Regions from separate parts of the Agrobacterium sp. ES01 genome, predicted to be linked through region 1. Evidence: riboswitches for the same ligand, from Rfam matches in the RefSeq annotation. Region 1 holds a riboswitch; each other region holds the start of a gene.
The links. A riboswitch is a leader RNA that binds a small molecule or an ion and turns the genes downstream of it on or off. The one in region 1 is predicted to bind cobalamin.
Positions count from the first base shown of each region.

Region 2: another riboswitch for cobalamin. It lies ahead of ACQQ2Q_RS02330 (ABC transporter ATP-binding protein); the one in region 1 lies ahead of bluB (5,6-dimethylbenzimidazole synthase).
Region 3: another riboswitch for cobalamin. It lies ahead of ACQQ2Q_RS08910 (aromatic ring-hydroxylating oxygenase subunit alpha); the one in region 1 lies ahead of bluB (5,6-dimethylbenzimidazole synthase).
Region 4: another riboswitch for cobalamin. It lies ahead of ACQQ2Q_RS10040 (hypothetical protein); the one in region 1 lies ahead of bluB (5,6-dimethylbenzimidazole synthase).

Region 1 covers NZ_JBNQTH010000003.1:275,311-279,442, forward strand. Annotated here, with positions in the region: gene ACQQ2Q_RS10615 (DUF2865 domain-containing protein) at 1-714, shown strand, start outside; gene bluB (5,6-dimethylbenzimidazole synthase) at 726-1,415, opposite strand; cobalamin riboswitch at 1,461-1,657, opposite strand; gene ACQQ2Q_RS10625 (TolB family protein) at 1,703-2,533, opposite strand; gene ACQQ2Q_RS10630 (hypothetical protein) at 2,559-2,897, opposite strand; gene ACQQ2Q_RS10635 (NAD+ synthase) at 2,894-4,132, opposite strand, start outside.
Region 2 covers NZ_JBNQTH010000001.1:447,167-451,298, forward strand. Annotated here, with positions in the region: gene ACQQ2Q_RS02320 (FecCD family ABC transporter permease) at 1-248, shown strand, start outside; gene ACQQ2Q_RS02325 (ABC transporter ATP-binding protein) at 242-994, shown strand; cobalamin riboswitch at 1,248-1,461, shown strand; gene ACQQ2Q_RS02330 (ABC transporter ATP-binding protein) at 1,574-2,389, shown strand; gene ACQQ2Q_RS02335 (ABC transporter substrate-binding protein) at 2,392-3,345, shown strand; gene ACQQ2Q_RS02340 (FecCD family ABC transporter permease) at 3,345-4,132, shown strand, end outside.
Region 3 covers NZ_JBNQTH010000002.1:220,628-224,759, reverse strand. Annotated here, with positions in the region: gene ACQQ2Q_RS08920 (PQQ-binding-like beta-propeller repeat protein) at 1-483, opposite strand, end outside; gene ACQQ2Q_RS08915 (hypothetical protein) at 483-857, opposite strand; cobalamin riboswitch at 1,160-1,365, shown strand; gene ACQQ2Q_RS08910 (aromatic ring-hydroxylating oxygenase subunit alpha) at 1,458-2,702, shown strand; gene ACQQ2Q_RS08905 (2Fe-2S iron-sulfur cluster-binding protein) at 2,704-3,786, shown strand; gene ACQQ2Q_RS08900 (GFA family protein) at 3,810-4,132, opposite strand, start outside.
Region 4 covers NZ_JBNQTH010000003.1:154,189-158,320, forward strand. Annotated here, with positions in the region: gene cobW (cobalamin biosynthesis protein CobW) at 1-533, opposite strand, end outside; gene cobU (bifunctional adenosylcobinamide kinase/adenosylcobinamide-phosphate guanylyltransferase) at 537-1,064, opposite strand; gene ACQQ2Q_RS10040 (hypothetical protein) at 1,066-1,344, opposite strand; cobalamin riboswitch at 1,481-1,863, opposite strand; gene ACQQ2Q_RS10045 (acyl-CoA carboxylase subunit beta) at 1,929-3,461, opposite strand; gene ACQQ2Q_RS10050 (hypothetical protein) at 3,565-4,132, opposite strand, start outside.

The sequences.
Region 1 (4,132 bases):
CTGCGTGCCCGCCTGCTGAAGGCCTTGGATGAGAACGGCTGCAACGCGCTCCCCGGACATGAGATAGAACAGCCTTTGGCGGACGAGCAGGCCTCGTCGCCGGCAGGAACGTTGCGGATACCGGACGACGCCATGCGCAACTCTTACGCAATCGACGGGTGGCGTGCCAGCCTGCAGGGTCAGGGCGGAACACTTAGAACCATGTGCGTGCGCACCTGCGACGGTGCCTTTTTTCCGATATCGTCCAACGCGACGCCGGCCATGTTCGGACGCGATGCCGGACTTTGCGATAATATGTGCCCCGGCACCCAGACTGAGCTCTACTATCACTCCCTGCTGAGCCAGGAGAGCGCGGATATGGTCTCAGCGTCCACCGGGCGGCCCTATCGCGACCTTCCGAGCGCCTTTGCCTATCTCCACCGCAAGACCGGTGACGACAAGGCCTGCGGCTGCAACCTGACAGCCTTCCATCAAAAGGCGCTGAGCTACGCCAACCGTCAGCAGAGCACCGCTGCGGCTTATTCCGCCATTACCCCGATCAAGACCATGCCTGACAAAATCGCGCCTGAGAAAATCACCATCGATCCGATGGAGCGCCCCTATGATCCGAGCACCAGCACCGTAAGGCAGGTCGGCCCGGTTTTCCTTCCCAAGGAAACAAGCAGCATCGACCTGAAGCACCCGGCACTGTCAGGCGCGCAACCCGTACAATAAGGCGAATTCGCTCAGCCGTCTCCATCGGGCCATCGCTCTTCGAACACCAGGTCCTCAAGCGGCAAGCGCTGCCGCCAGCCCTTGAGCGCCAGTTCCGGCTGATCATAGAGCTTGTCGACATAGCCAAGGCAGAACCAGCCGATGATCTCGACATGTTCCGGAATGCCGAAGATCGCGCGCAAATCCGCATCGCGAAAGATACTGACCCAACCGACCCCCACTCCTTCCGCACGCGCCGCAAGCCACAGGTTCTGCACGGCGCAAACGGTGGAATAGCTGTCCATGCGTGGATTATGCGTGCGACCGAGCACAACTGGACCGCCGCGCGTCGGATCGCAAGTAATGCAGATTCCCACCGGCGCCTTGCGGATGCCTTCGAGCTTCAACTGCATATAGCTGTCACGCTGGCTTCCAGAGAACATCTCTGCCGCTTCATCATTGGCACGGCTGAAGGCATGCCAGACCGCCTCCCGCATCCGAGCATCGCGCACGACCAGGAAATTCCACGGCTGCATGAACCCGACGGACGGTGCGGCATGGGCCGCCTCCAGCAGTCGAGTGATCAATGCATCGGGCAATGGATCGGATAGAAACTGATCCCGCACATCACGGCGGGTATGGATGGCGCGGTAGACGGCGTTGCGTTCTTCAACGCAAAAAGCCCCTGCCCGCACGAAATGATCGTGTGGTTCGTCGTGCATCGTCAAATCCCCAACAATGCTGCGACCGCCTGCTGTCCGCACAGGCAAAGCCTATCGTGTCCGGCCGGTCTTCTGGCTCGGCATCATCTGCTCCGATCGCCTTCCCGGTCGCAAGACCAGTGGCCTGAGTTTCCAGGAAACTCCCGATCGTGCATCAGCCTCACAGCGTTGGGCACGCGCCGGATTTCCACCGGCTTCCCGATTCTCCCGCTCGCGCGGGCACCAGACAACGTTGGTTTAGCGCGAAGCACGGCAAACGCAAAGCGCCGGCAACGACACCGGCCTGTCTATTCGGGGAAATAGCGGACAAAGGCGAATGCTGTTCCGTCGGGAGACCAGTTGGGCACGTTGATGCTGCCCTGCCCGCCAAAGAATTCGAACAGCGTCTCGACATTGCCGCCATCTGCATCCATCAATCGAAGCCGTACAGTCTTGTCGCGAGGATGGCCGGAGACATCCGGATCGTAGGATAGAAAGAGAACCTTCTCGCCATTGGGCGAAGGATGCGGGAACCAATCGCCTTGTCCGTCCGATGTCAGCTGTTCCAGTCCGGATCCATCGCATCGCATACGCCAGATCTGCATCAGACCGGTACGGCTGGAATTGAAATAGATCCAGCCGCCATCCGGCGAATAGTCCGGGCCGTCATTATGGCCTTCACCGAAAGTCAGTCGCCGTTCGGTGCCACCACGGACCGAAATCGTATAGATGTCGAAGGCACCATCGCGCGCACCGCAATAGGCGAGTTCCCGTCCGTCCGGTGACCAGCCATGCCAATAGGATGGCATATTGGCAGTGATCTGACGCGGCTCCTCATCTCCATCACCAAGAATATAGATGCAGGACTTGCCAAACAGCGTCTCATCCGAAAAGGCAATGGATGCGCCGTCGGGTGACAGTCCATGGTCGTTATTGAGCCGGACCGCGAGACCGGTATCGATCAGCTCGGGCTCGGCGTCATCATCGCCGAGCGGCAGCGCGTAGAGCAGCCCATTTCCATTGACGATCAGGAATTCGCCGTCGCGGGACCAGTTCGGCGCTTCGACAAGATCGTCTGTCTGCCAGACCACCTCGCACTCGCGCGTCTCCATGTCGTAGATCTCAACCGAACTGCGCATAATCCCTCCCCAATAACAAATTCGCCTACAAACTGGTTGGCTGTTCCAGCGCACGCCGCAGCTTGACGACAATCGCCACGCCCGTCTGCAACGCGTTGCGGCGACCCCACTCGCCCGCAAAGCCCCATACGAGACTGGCGACCAATGTCAGGAAACCGATGCCAAGCACCTTGAAGTCGCCGTCCCATAAGCCATAGGCGCCGATGGCGATTGCCGGCGCATAATAGGCAAAGGCCGACACCACACCGAAGAGCGAGCTGCGCCGCTCTTCGCTCGCCGAGACGGAAAAGATATAGTCTCGCTCAGCCTGCGAGAATTCAGGCATCGCGGTCCGAACGCCCGGATCCTCGGTACGATCGCTCATGCACGATCCCGGAACCGGTTCGTAATCGGATAGCGCCGATCACGGCCGAAATTCTTCTTGGTGATCTTCACGCCCGGCGCCGACTGACGACGCTTGTATTCCGCCAGATAAAGCAGGTGCTCGATGCGGTGGACCGTCGCGACGTCGTGCCCCCGCGCAATGATGTCTTCAACCGACATCTCCTTTTCCACCAGGCATTCCAGAATGTCATCCAGAACCGGATAAGGTGGCAGGGAATCCTGGTCCGTCTGATCGGGACGCAGTTCCGCAGAAGGTGCCTTGGTCAGGATATTGGCTGGGATAACCTCCCCAGACGGCCCAAGCGCTCCCGGCGGCACATGCGCGTTGCGCCAGGCAGAAATGGCATAGACCTGCATCTTGTAGAGGTCCTTGATGGGATTGAAGCCACCATTCATGTCGCCGTAAAGCGTCGCATAACCGACCGACATTTCCGACTTGTTGCCGGTGGTCACGACCATCGAACCGAACTTGTTGGAGATCGCCATCAGGATCGTGCCACGCGTGCGGCTTTGCAGGTTTTCCTCCGTCACGCCACTTTCCGTGCCCTCGAACATTTCGCCAAGTGCGGTCAGGAAGCCTTCTACAGGTTCCGCAATCGGCACGATGTCGTAATGGCAACCAAGAGCCTTGGCGCAATCGGCCGCATCTTTAAGCGAATCCTCGGAGGTATAATGATAGGGCAGCATGACCGTGCGCACGCGCTCCTCACCCAGTGCATCGACCGCAATGGCCGCGCAAATGGCCGAGTCGATGCCACCGGACAGTCCCAGCACGACGCTGCGGAAACCATTCTTGTTCACATAGTCACGAAAACCCAGCATGCAGGCGCGGTAGTCCGCTTCCTCCGCTTCTGGAATCTGTGACATCGGGCCTTTGTCACAGCACCAGCCGTCCTCCTCGCGACGCCATGTGGAGACATAGAAGGTCTCCTCGAACTGGCTCATCTGGAATGCCAGCGTCTTGTCTGAGTTGAAGGCAAAGCTTGCGCCATCGAAGACCAGTTCGTCCTGGCCGCAAAGCTGATTGACGAACAGAAGCGGCAGTCCGCTCTCGATGACCTGTCGCAACACCACCTGATGACGCACATCGAGCTTGCCGCGATAATAAGGCGAGCCATTCGGCACGATCAGGATCTCGGCGCCGGCTTCAGCCAGCGTCTCGCAGATACCCAGATCGTTCCAGATTTCCTCACAGATCGGGATACCGAGCCGAAC
Region 2 (4,132 bases), on a different contig from region 1:
CCTTTGTCGGCACGATCGGCTTTATCGGCCTGGTCGGCCCGCATATCGCCCGCATGGTGGTCGGCGAGGATCAACGCTTCTTCATGGCGGGCTCTGCCATCTGCGGCGCATTGATGCTGTCGGCCACCTCGGTGGTGTCGAAAATGCTGATCCCCGGCGCAATCCTGCCGATCGGCGTGATCACGGCTCTGGTCGGCGTCCCCTTCTTCTTCTCGCTCATCTTCACCAACAGGCGGCGCGCATGGTAGCCCTCTCCCTCGAAAAGATCGGTGCCCGCTATGGCCGCACCACGATCTTCTCCGACATCACCACCGGTGCCATCCATGGCGGCGCACTGACCGCCATCATCGGCCCCAATGCGGCTGGCAAGTCGACATTGTTCAAGCGCATTGCAGGCCTGTTGTCGGGCGATGGCGTTGTGCATGTGTCGGGCACGGAGGCGACCTCCAACGCCATCTGTTACATGCCCCAGGATACCGGCGCGAATGCGGTTCTGACCGTTTACGAAAGCGTGCTTCTGGCCGCCAAGCAGGGCGGCAGCTGGCGCGTTGGCGACGATGAACTGGCCGAAATCGACGGCATTCTGGCCTCGCTCGGCATTGCCGATCTGGCCTTCCGCGATCTGGGTGCCCTGTCGGGCGGCCAGCGCCAGCTGGTGGCGATTGCCCAGGCGCTGGTGCGCAAGCCGAAGATCCTCCTGATGGATGAGCCGACCTCGGCGCTCGATCTCTTCCGCCAGATCGAGGTGCTGGAATATATGCACCGCCTTGCCCGCAAAAGCGGCATGGCCGTGCTGATCGCGCTTCACGACCTCAACCACGCCATGCGCTACTGCGACCACACCATGATCGTCTCCAACGGCCATCTGGTGGCCGACGGCCCGACAGCCGAGGTCATCACGCCGGCGATGCTGGCCGAGGTCTACAAGGTCCACGCCCGGATAGAAGCCTGCACGCAAGGGCGACCGCTGGTGATTGTGGATGGGACCGTTTGAGGGCATCACCTCAATCCCTTCTTCCGCCGTCACCCCGGACCTGACCCGGGTTCCATCAGCGAGCGCGATCTCTGGCGCGCGGGGAAGCACCCTTCGACGATGCACGGTAGGGCACCACACCCTCCCGGCACGCAGATGCGCGTCGGCTGGAGGCCTGTGTAGGCACAGGAATGACGACGGGTTCAGGGACCGCCAATGTTTGCGTTGCCGCTCGACCGCAAATTCCCCATTGACGTCCCGACGTAATATAATTACACCCATCCCCGTTGAAGGTTCTCCGAAGGCATGCGCTGGAGGGGATTAAAAGGGAACACGGTGAGACGTACCCAAAAGGGCGCAAATCCGTGACTGTCCCCGCAACTGTGAGCGGTGAGTTCACCCGGGAATGCCACTGGCCGAAAGGCCGGGAAGGTCCGGGGGCGCTGTGACCCGCAAGTCAGGAGACCTGCCCTCGACATGTCTGAAGAAACCTGGCCGGGGTGAGCCAAGGGGAAAGATTGATGGCGTTCGACGTTCACATTGCTGTTGACGGCCGCATAGGCTCTTCCCGCTCCCCCGCTTCTTGCGTGGAGGCTTGCGATGGAACTGCCGTCGTCCCTGATCGGCTCTAGTCCGGCCCGGCTTGCCGTCGAAGGCTTGAGCTGGGGACCGCATCGCGGGCCGTCCCTTGTCTGCGAGATCGATTTTGCCGTCGAGGCCGGCCGGATGCTGGCCATAGTCGGGCCCAATGGCGCCGGCAAGTCCAGCCTGCTGCGCTGTCTTTACCGCTATCACCGCCCCTCTTGCGGCCGTATCCTGCTGGATGGCGCCGATGTGTGGGACATGCAGCCGCGCGATGTCGCACGACGGATTGCAACGGTTTTGCAGGAACCTGCCACCGATTTCGGGCTGACGGTCGCCGAAATCGTCGAACTTGGGCTGTCGCCCCATCTATCAGGCATGAGCCGGAACGCGGTCTATGCCGCAATCGGGGACGCGCTGTCCCTGATGAAGATCGACCATGTGGCATCGCGCAATTTCGCCTCGCTGTCCGGTGGCGAAAAGCAGCGGGTGATGATTGCGCGTGCGCTTGCGCAAAAGCCCGACCTGCTGATTCTCGACGAGCCCACCAACCACCTGGATATCCGCCATCAGCTCGAAGTCCTGGCGCTGTTGTCGCATCTGCCAACCACGGTGATCGTGTCGCTGCACGATCTGTCGCTGGCCTCTGCCCATGCCGATCATGTGCTGGTGCTGGCCAGGGGCCGCCAGGTCGATTTCGGTGCCGCCGGCCATGTGCTCACGCCCGATGCGATCCGCGACACCTTTGCCGTGGAAACCGTGATCGACAGTCACCCGGTCACCGGGCGGCCGCGTTTTTCATTCCATCTTCAGCCATCCATTTCAGGGAAATAATCATGCGTCTCGCCCCATTGCTTCTGTCCGCACTCGCCCTTTCGGCAACAACGGCTGCCGCATCCGGTTTTCCGGTCACGGTCAAAAGCTGCGACCGCGAGGTGACCTTCGATGCGGCACCGAAACGGGCCGTCTCCAACGACGTCAACCTCACGGAAATGATGCTGGCGCTCGGTCTGACCGGCAATATGGCCGGCTATACCGGGGTGACCGGCTGGAAGACGCTGGACGAGACGCTGACCGCCGACATCGCAGCCCTGCCGGAACTGACGCCCACTTATCCGACCAAGGAAGTGTTGCTGGGTGCCGACGCCGATTTCCTGTTTGCCGGCTGGAACTACGGCATGAAGGTGGGCGGCGAGGTCACGCCCGACACGCTGACGCCCTTCGGCATCAAGGTCTATGAGCTGACCGAAAGCTGCATCCACATCATGAAGAAGTCGAAGTCGTCGATGGACGACATGTATGGCGACATTCTCAATCTTGGCCGCATCTTCGGCGTGGCGGAACGCGCCGAGACACTGGTCGCCGGCTACAAGCAGCAGCTCGCCGAGGCGATGGCGGATCTGCCGGAGCGCAAGGGGCCGCTCAAGGTCTTTGTCTACGATTCCGGCGAGGAAAAACCCTTTACCGCCGGGCGCTATGCCATGCCGACCGCGCTGATCGAGGCTGCCGGCGGCACCAATATCATGGACGATGTGGAAACCAGCTGGACCACGGTTGGCTGGGAAGGCGTGATCGAGCGCAATCCGGATGTGGTGGTGGTTGTCGATTACGGCGAAGTGAGCGCCGAACAGAAGATCGCCTTCATGCGTGACAATCCGGCCTTCCAGGATATCCCAGCGGTGAAGAACAATCGCTTCGTGGTGCTGCCCTATGCCGAGGCAACGCCCGGCCCGCGCAATATCGAGGCCATCAAGACGCTGGCTGCTGCCTTCAACCCGCCGGTTCGCTGATGAGCCACCGGCATTTCATCTACGGCCCGCGCCACGCCATCGTGCATCTGATGCCGTGGCTGGTGGTGGCGCTGATCCTGGCTCTGGTCGCGACCATTGCGGCTGGCGTGAGCTTTGGCGCGACCGCCATTCCGCTTGCCCATGTGTGGAAGATCACCCTCAGCCATCTGGGCATGTCCGGCCTGGAGGCCGACTGGAGTGCCGGTCGCGACAATATCGTCTGGCAGGTGCGCCTACCGCGGGCGCTGCTGGGCGCGTCCATCGGGGCAAGTCTGGCACTGGTGGGTGCGGCCCTTCAGGCCGTGACCCGCAACACACTGGCCGATCCGCATCTGCTCGGCATCTCGTCGGGGGCTGCGCTTGGCGCGATCATCGTGCTGCTGCATACCGGCATGTTCCTGGGCCTCATCACCGTGCCGCTGTTTGCCTTTTTGGGCGCACTCGGCAGCACGCTGCTGGTGGTGGCGGTTGCGCGCTTTGCCCATGCGAGCGATGCGAGCCGGCTCATTCTCTCGGGCGTCGCCATCTCCTTCGTGCTGACCTCGCTTGGCAGTCTGGCAATTTTTCTGGGCGACCCGCGCGCCACGCATACCGTGGTCTTCTGGATGCTGGGCGGGCTGGGGCTTGCCCAATGGAACCAGCTTTCCTATCCGCTGGCCGCCCTTTTCATCTGCGGTGGCTATCTGGTTTATAACGCACGCAATTTCAACGCGATGACGCTGGGCGACGAGAGTGCGACCACCCTTGGCGTCTCTGCCGGTCGCTTTCGCATGACGGTGTTTGTCGT
Region 3 (4,132 bases), on a different contig from region 1:
GGCAAAGACGGGCGTTGCCGACCACACCGTCGCCGGCGTGCCGCCGCTGCCGTCAGACACGTCGCCGGTATGCATGTCCCACACCTTTTTCAGGTCCTTGACATTATCGGTCGTAATCTCGGTCAGCGGAGAATATTTCTGCGCATTCAGCTGTCCGTGAAAACTGTCCCATGTCGCCGTTTTCGGCATCATCGGAATATTCGTGCGCTGACGCGGCGTGGTGTTGAATGTCGGATCGGCGACGCCCGGATAGCGGTCCGGCTTGGGCGTTGCGTCCGCAAGCGCCGGGGGCGTAGACGGCGCGGCCGTATCGGCGCTATCGGATGTCGAAGGCGCGCTTGGCGCCGTGCTGTCCTGTTCGAGTGTGGTGCCGGCTGACGGAGCCGCCGGCGCTTCGGGCTGGGTGGTATCCTGGGCATAGGCGGCGGTGCCCAATGCGGCCAGGATGAGGCCGCTTGCAAAAACGATATTCATCCGCTTCATCATGCTGCTCCTTGAAATGTCGTTGCGGCAGGCGAAGGCTGGGCGATCTCCCAGATCGCACCGATCAGGGCCACAACCATGGCGCCAATCAGCAACCATTCATGCAGAAAATATCCGGCAGCTGCCGTGCAGACGATGTCGAGTACTATTAATGCGCGTACGACGTTTCTCAGCGCACCATGGCCGAAAATCGGGAAAAACAACGCCGCCAACAACATGATGGCCGTGGAAAACACCACCAGACCCGCTCCGATCGAACCGTTGACGCCCGTGAGCGGGACAACAAAATTATAGAGTGCGACGGCAAGGCCGAGGGCAGCGCCGACAGCAAGCACCCAAATTCCCAATGGGTAATAATAATTTGGATTGTTCATGACTTTCCTCTTCGAGTTGGGACGGCCCAAAACGCAAAACTGTGCCCAACCACCCGCCGTGTGATTGAACGAAACCACTTTGTTTTGACCGTTTTCAGGGTCTGCACTACTCACCCCTTGTTGGGGTGAACGCACAACTTGGCGATAGGATCCATCGCGCCTTGCACATTAGCGAAATAGTTCGAAGCGCCGCCGTGTCGTGACCAGACGGCAACCAAGGGGCGGACACAGTTTTCAGCGACTATTCAAATTGCGCATTCTCGATGTCGCTTTCCATCGCATCGCACCCCCGCATAGCCGCTAGTATGATCTCAATCCAAGGTGCCGGGCCGCAGGGAGGCGGAGCGGAGAATTGGGAAGCCGGTCTAAATCCGGCGCTGCCCCCGCAACGGTGGCGGAGCGAAAAATCCGACGGGAGGCCACTGGGCAGACAAGCCTGGGAAGGAGTCGGATGGTCCATGATGGACAGCTCCGGAGCCCGGAAACCAGCCTTGTAGACATGTCAGTTTCGGCCGCGGCGGGCGGTCCGGGCACATGCGGCAAACCCAAGAGGCCGCATTGCTTTTCTGCGTCCGCCAATGAACATCAATGAGGGCGCAAATGGATTTGCAGACGACAGTTTTGCGGCAACTTAAGAACCGCCGCGAAGGCTTCTCCCTGGAGCAGCCCTTTTATATCGATGAGGACATTTTCAAGCTGGACATGGAGACCATCTGGTACCGTGACTGGCTGTTTATCGGCCATGACTGCGAGGTTCCCCGCGCCGGCAATTATTTCACCGTGCAGATCGGCGACTATCCCGTGGTCGTCGTGCGCGGCAAGGATGGCGTCATTCGCGCTTTCCACAACACGTGTCGCCATCGCGGGCATCGCGTTTGCACGTCCGAGCGCGGCGCGGCGGCCAAGATGGTTTGCCCCTACCACAACTGGACCTACGACCTCGACGGCTCGCTGGTCTTTGCCCGGCAGATGGGTGAAAGCTTCGACAAGGCAGAGTTTGGCCTGAAGCCCGTCGCCTGCGAGAGTGTAGCCGGCTATATCTTCGTCTGTCTTGCGCAGGAGCCTGCCGATTTTGCGCCGATGCGCGCCAGTATCGAACCCTATATGGCGCCGCACCGTCTGGCCGAAGCCAAGGTTGCCGCCCGCTCGACCATTATCGAAAAAGGCAACTGGAAGCTCGTCTGGGAAAACAATCGCGAGTGCTATCACTGCGCCGGCAACCATCCCGAACTTTGCCGAACCTATCCGGAAGCGCCGACTGCGACCGGCGTGCAAGGCGCCGGCGACGATCCGGTCATTGCCGAGCATTGGGCCCGTTGCGAAGCCGGTGGGCTGCCGAGCGAGTTCCTGATGGATCCGACAGGCCAGTTCCGCGTTGCCCGCATGCCGCTGATCCCCGGTGCGGAGAGCTACACCATGGACGGCAAGCCGGCGGTGAAGAAGCCGCTGTCAGGCGACGTCAACATCTCCAATATCGGCACCATGCTGCTGTTCCACTATCCAACCACGTGGAACCACATTCTCGGCGACCATGCGATTTCCTTCCGCGTGCTGCCGCTGTCTGCAGAAGAGACGGCGGTCACGACGACATGGCTCGTTCACAAGGACGCGGTGGAAGGCGTCGACTATGACGTCGAAAAGCTGACCCATGTGTGGAACATGACCAACGACCAGGACCGCTCCATCGTTGAAGAAAACGCCTTCGGCATCCGCTCGCCGGCCTATGAGCCCGGCCCCTACTCCGTCGAACATGAAGGCGGCGTGATGCAGTTTGTCGAATGGTACGCCAATTTCATGGTCAACCGCCTGCAGGGCGACAAGGCTCCACTCTCGGTCGTGGCATAAAATGGCAAAAGACAAAACATACAGGCATGTCGATGAAATGCGGCCCTGGAGCGACAAGGAGCATATGCTCGAATGTGTCGCTTGGACGCCGGAAACACCGGATGTGATGACCTTCACCTTCAAGTCTGACCATCCGGGCCACTGGTTCCGATACCAGCCGGGTCAGTTCCTCACGCTGGAACTGCCGGTGGGGCCGGAACCGGTCATGCGCACCTATACGATCTCGTCCACGCCGTCGCGTCCCTACACCATTCAGGTGACGGCCAAGGCGCAGAAGGATTCCATCGGCACACGCTGGATGATGGAACATCTGCAACCGGGCATGAAACTCAAGGCCTATGGGCCGGTTGGCGACTTTTCCTATGTCCGTCATCCCGGCGACAAATACCTGTTCATCTCGGCCGGCTCCGGCATTACACCGATGATGTCGATGACCCGCGATCTCTCGGACCGCGAACCCGACAGCGACATCGCCTTCGTCCACTGCGCCCGCTCGCCCAACGATATCATCTTCCGCTGGGAGCTGGAATACAAGGCGCGCTACATGCCGCATTTCACGCTCGGCTTTATCGTCGAGCAGCTGGAGCGCACGCAGCTGTGGTCGGGCCTGAAGGGTTGGGTGGACCGGGCCAAGATCTCGCTTCTGGTGCCCGACTTCCTCGACCGCAAGGTCTTCTGTTGCGGTCCTGCGCCCTTCATGGCGACGGTCAAGGACGCACTTCAAAGTGCGGGCTTCGACATGGACCACTATCATGAAGAAGCCTTCCTGCCGGCCGCTGCCCCTGCCCCGATCGTGGTGCCCGATTATGCTGACGGCGAAAAGCCGACCAAGGTCACATTCGCCATGTCGGGCAAGGACGGTCTGTGCGAGCCGGGCCACACCCTGCTTCAGGCCGCGCGTGCCTCGGGTGTGCGAATTGCCGCTGCCTGCGAATCCGGGCTTTGCGGCACCTGCAAGGTGATGAAGCTCAAGGGCGAAGTCGACATGCAGCATAATGGCGGCATTCTCGAAGAAGAGATCGAGGAAGGCTATATCCTCGCCTGCTGCTCACGTCCGCTGACACCCGTCGAGATCGAAGCTTAAACCCTCGATTTCACGACCGCGATCTATTCTTCGGAGCGCTCATCACTCTCCCGATCGCGGTCGTAGCGCCTTTGCAGCGGAAATGGCGGCAACCAGTTTTCGCGCCTCACCGTCCAGAGCTCGTAGGTCGGGACCAGTCGATTGGGCTGATCGAGCGATCCGAGATTGACCTCGATCTCATCGCCGCTGCATGAAAAGACGGACGATCCACAGCGCGGGCAAAAATGCCGTCCTTGATAAGCGCGCGTTTCTCCGTCCACTTTCACCGCGTCTTGCGGGAAAATAGCCGAGGCATGAAACAGCGCACCATGGTGTTTCCGACAATCCATGCAATGGCAAAGTCCAA
Region 4 (4,132 bases), 120 kb from region 1:
TCAGCGCAAGTGAGCTGATCCTCGAACAGTTCCTCAATCGGGCTTTCGTGGTCAAGATTGTCATCGAGCGCACGAAGCGCGTCCACCTTGTCGTGATCATCGGCAAAGCGCCCGGCAGCGACCGCTGCACTATCGACGACCGTGACCACGCCATCCACCGTCACCCGCGTCTTGATACCCGGCCAGTTAAACGCCGCGACCAGCGGCTGCGGCAAGGCAAGCCCCGATGTCTCGATCACGATGTGATCGGGGCGGTCTGGCCGGTCCAGGAGCTTTTCCATGGTCGGAATGAAGTCATCGGCGACCGTGCAGCATATGCAGCCATTGGTGAGCTCGATGATGTCGTCTTCGGTGCAATTATCGGCACCGCAGCCCTTCAGCACATCGCCATCGACACCCAGATCACCGAATTCGTTGATTATGAGGGCGATCTTCTTGCCGCCGGCATTCATCAGCATGTTGCGGATAATCGTGGTCTTTCCCGATCCGAGAAAGCCGGTGATGACGGTTGCCGGAATTTTGGCCTGCAGCATGATTTAACCCTTCATTTTCAGCGGCAAACCGGCCGCTACGAAATACACTGTGTCCGCTTGTGCGGCGATCATCTGGTTGAGCCGCCCCGCATGGTCGCGAAATTTGCGCGCCATGCGATTATCCGGCACGATCCCAAGCCCAACTTCATTGGCAACGATCACGATCTCTCCTGAGAGATGGCGAAGGCAGTCAGCCAGCCCGGCGCTCTGCCCCTCCACATCCTTGTCCGCCAGCATCAGATTGGACACCCAGAGCGTCAGACAATCGACCAGAACGGCATTCTGTGACGCGCTGGACGAGGTCAGCGTCTCAACCAGCTCGAGTGGCGCCTCGTGGGTGATCCACCCCTCACCCCGATCCGAACGATGGGCCGCGATGCGCGCCCGCATCTCGTCATCGAAGGCCTGTCCTGTTGCGATGTAATGTCGGTCCAGACACGTATCTGTGACAATGTTTTCGGCAAAACGCGACTTTCCGGAGCGCGCACCACCCAGAACAAATGTCACATTTCTGGTTTTATCCGCTGCCACGTCAATTCACCTTGTCGGACGAGCCGAACAGGCCGCCGGGCTTGCCGATGATCACGGTACGATCCTTAGCGGTCGCCTTGCCGGAAATGGCAAAATCGGGATTGCTCTTGTCTTCCTCGGGCAGGAGCTTGTCCACATTGGGTAGCTCCACCTCCGCGTCGGCGGCAGAATTCAGGTCTTCGGCGTTGCGACCGATAAAGCGCGGCAGAATGGCAAAGAACAGCGCGGCCACGACCAGCAAGAGGACCGTCCAGCGTTTGAACAATGCAGAAGGCTTCATCGGGTTTGCATGTCGCATGCAATGCACGCGACCTCCCGGCAGCAACAACAGCGTAGACGCGACCGCAAGGGCGCTTCACCAAATGTCGCCACGACAACCTCCGTGCTGGCAACGGGGAGATACCCCAGTTTCGGGCGTCAGGCCCTGAAGGACGGCAGGTCTCCTGGCTCGCGGCTTCGGGCGCAGCGCAGTCACGCGCATTTGCCCACGGCTTTCCCTCACCTTCCCGAAAACTACCGTGATGCGAAAGGCGGACGATTCGTAGATAAGGAGGCGTCCAACCCCGGTTATTCGCACCACATTTTCAGTGGCTTTTCCGCCTGCAGGAAGACCACCTGCCGCCGCACCATGCGGTCGATCTCGACAGTCTTCAGCACAAACGGATGAGAAAGCCTCGCCGCTCTACAGTCGCGGGGTCGGCTGCGATTGGGACGCCCTGTTTGGGTCCATCCGTCGCATTCCCTTTTGCTCTCCGCGTCATCCCAGGATGAAGCGGAAACCATCCAATTCTCCCGCATGATTATGCGTTCCGCCGAATGAAGTCAATCAAACCGGCGACCTCAAAAGACAGGGGACGACTTCGCTCACAGAGGAATGTTGTCGTGTTTCTTCCAAGGATTGGACAGGTCCTTGTTACGCAGCATCTTCAACCCGCGCGCCAGCCGTCGGCGGGTCGATTGCGGACGGATGATCTCGTCGATATAGCCACGCTCGGCGGCCGCGAACGGCGACAGGAAGCGGTCTTCATACATCTTGGTGTGCTGGGCAATCTTGTCTGGATCAGCGATATCCTTGCGGAAAATGATCTCGACCGCACCCTTGGCCCCCATCACCGCGATCTGCGCCGTTGGCCAGGCATAGTTGATGTCACCACGCAGATGCTTTGACGCCATCACATCGTAAGCGCCACCGAAGGCCTTGCGGGTAATCACAGTCAGCTTCGGCACGGTCGCCTCGGCATAGGCAAACAGCAGCTTGGCGCCATGCTTGATCAATCCGCCATATTCCTGCGCTGTGCCCGGCAGAAAGCCCGGCACATCGACAAAGGTGACAATCGGAATGTTGAAGCAATCGCAAAAGCGGACGAAGCGTGCAGCCTTGCGGCTGGCATCGGAATCAAGGACGCCGGCCAGCACCATTGGCTGGTTGGCGACAAAGCCGACGGTCGACCCCTCGATGCGACCGAAACCACAGACGATATTCTTGGCGAAGCTTGCCTGGATCTCGAAGAAATCGCCTTCATCCGCCGTCTTCAGGACCAGTTCCTTGATGTCGTAGGGTTTGTTGGCATTGGCAGGCACCAGCGTGTCGAGAGACGTATCGGTCTGGTCAACGGGCTGAAAGCACTCGATCTCGGGAACTGGCGCCGTATTCGACTGCGGCAGAAGCTCGATCAACCGGCGCACCTGCAGCAGCGCTTCCACGTCGTTTTCATAGGCGCCATCGGCGATCGATGATTTGGTCGTGTGGATAGAGGCTCCACCCAATTCTTCCGCAGTCACCGTCTCGTTGGTCACGGTCTTCACCACATCGGGGCCTGTCACGAACATATAGGAGGTATCGCGCACCATGAAGATGAAATCGGTCATGGCCGGCGAATAGACGTCACCGCCGGCGCAGGGCCCCATGATCACCGAAATCTGCGGAATGACACCAGAGGCCAGCACATTGCGCTGGAACACCTCTGCATAACCGCCAAGCGCTGCCACACCCTCCTGGATGCGCGCACCGCCGGCGTCATAGATCCCGATAATCGGCGCACGGTTTCTAAGCGCCATATCCTGGATCTTGCAGATCTTCTCGGCATGCGCCTCCGACAGCGAACCGCCGAACACGGTAAAGTCCTTGGCAAAGACAAAGACCGTTCTGCCGTTGACCGTGCCCCATCCGGTGACGACACCGTCCCCCGAAATGCGCGTATTCTCCATGCCGAAATCCGAGCAACGGTGCTCGACGAACATGTCGAATTCCTCGAAGGAGCCCTCATCCAGAAAGATGTCGATGCGTTCGCGCGCAGTCAGCTTGCCGCGCTTGTGCTGGGCATCGATGCGCGTCTGTCCGCCGCCAAGCCGCGCTTTTTCGCGACGCTCTTCAAGTTCCCGGAGAATTTCCTTCATGGCAGCCCCTCATCCTCAACGAATGTGCGGGCTTACCATGACAACGCTGCGGATTGAAGCGCAACAGCCTTCGCTATTGGTATTAGGACCCGAAAGAGACAGCCTATGGTTTGCAGGCAGGGTCATTGGACGCGCATTTCGGTGCAGCTGTCTCCACCTTTGGAGCCGGTGACAAGCTGATGCTGGCATTGGCCCCGTCTTCCAGATTCGTCCCCGACCGCACAGTCGGCTTCACGACTTCGACGGCGACGTCAGGCTTTTGCACGAAGGCGTCGAATGTGGCGTCAGGCGCGATGGTTTCTTCGGTCACATAATCTGTTTTCAGCCTGGTCGAGGTCCGAGGCTTCGGCTTGACCACACGCACGAGGCTCGGGGTCTGCAGGGCGAAAGAAAAACGTATGCGCGCGGCGATCTCGTCGGCGAGCGCCTGAATGGCGATGTTTGGATTATCGGTATTGCTGCGAACAAGGAAGCTTCCGGCGGCAACCGGATTACCGGTCACGACATCCGCAGCGGTCACCTTGAAGCGTGCAAGCGCACGCCTGTCGCCGAGATAGCGGACAGCGCGGTAGCTTTCGATCTTTACGGTCAGCACAACCCGTTCGGTTGCCACCCGCCGCTCGGTAGCCTTGATTGCTGCCGAGACGCGCTGGTCCACGCCCGTAGTGAGC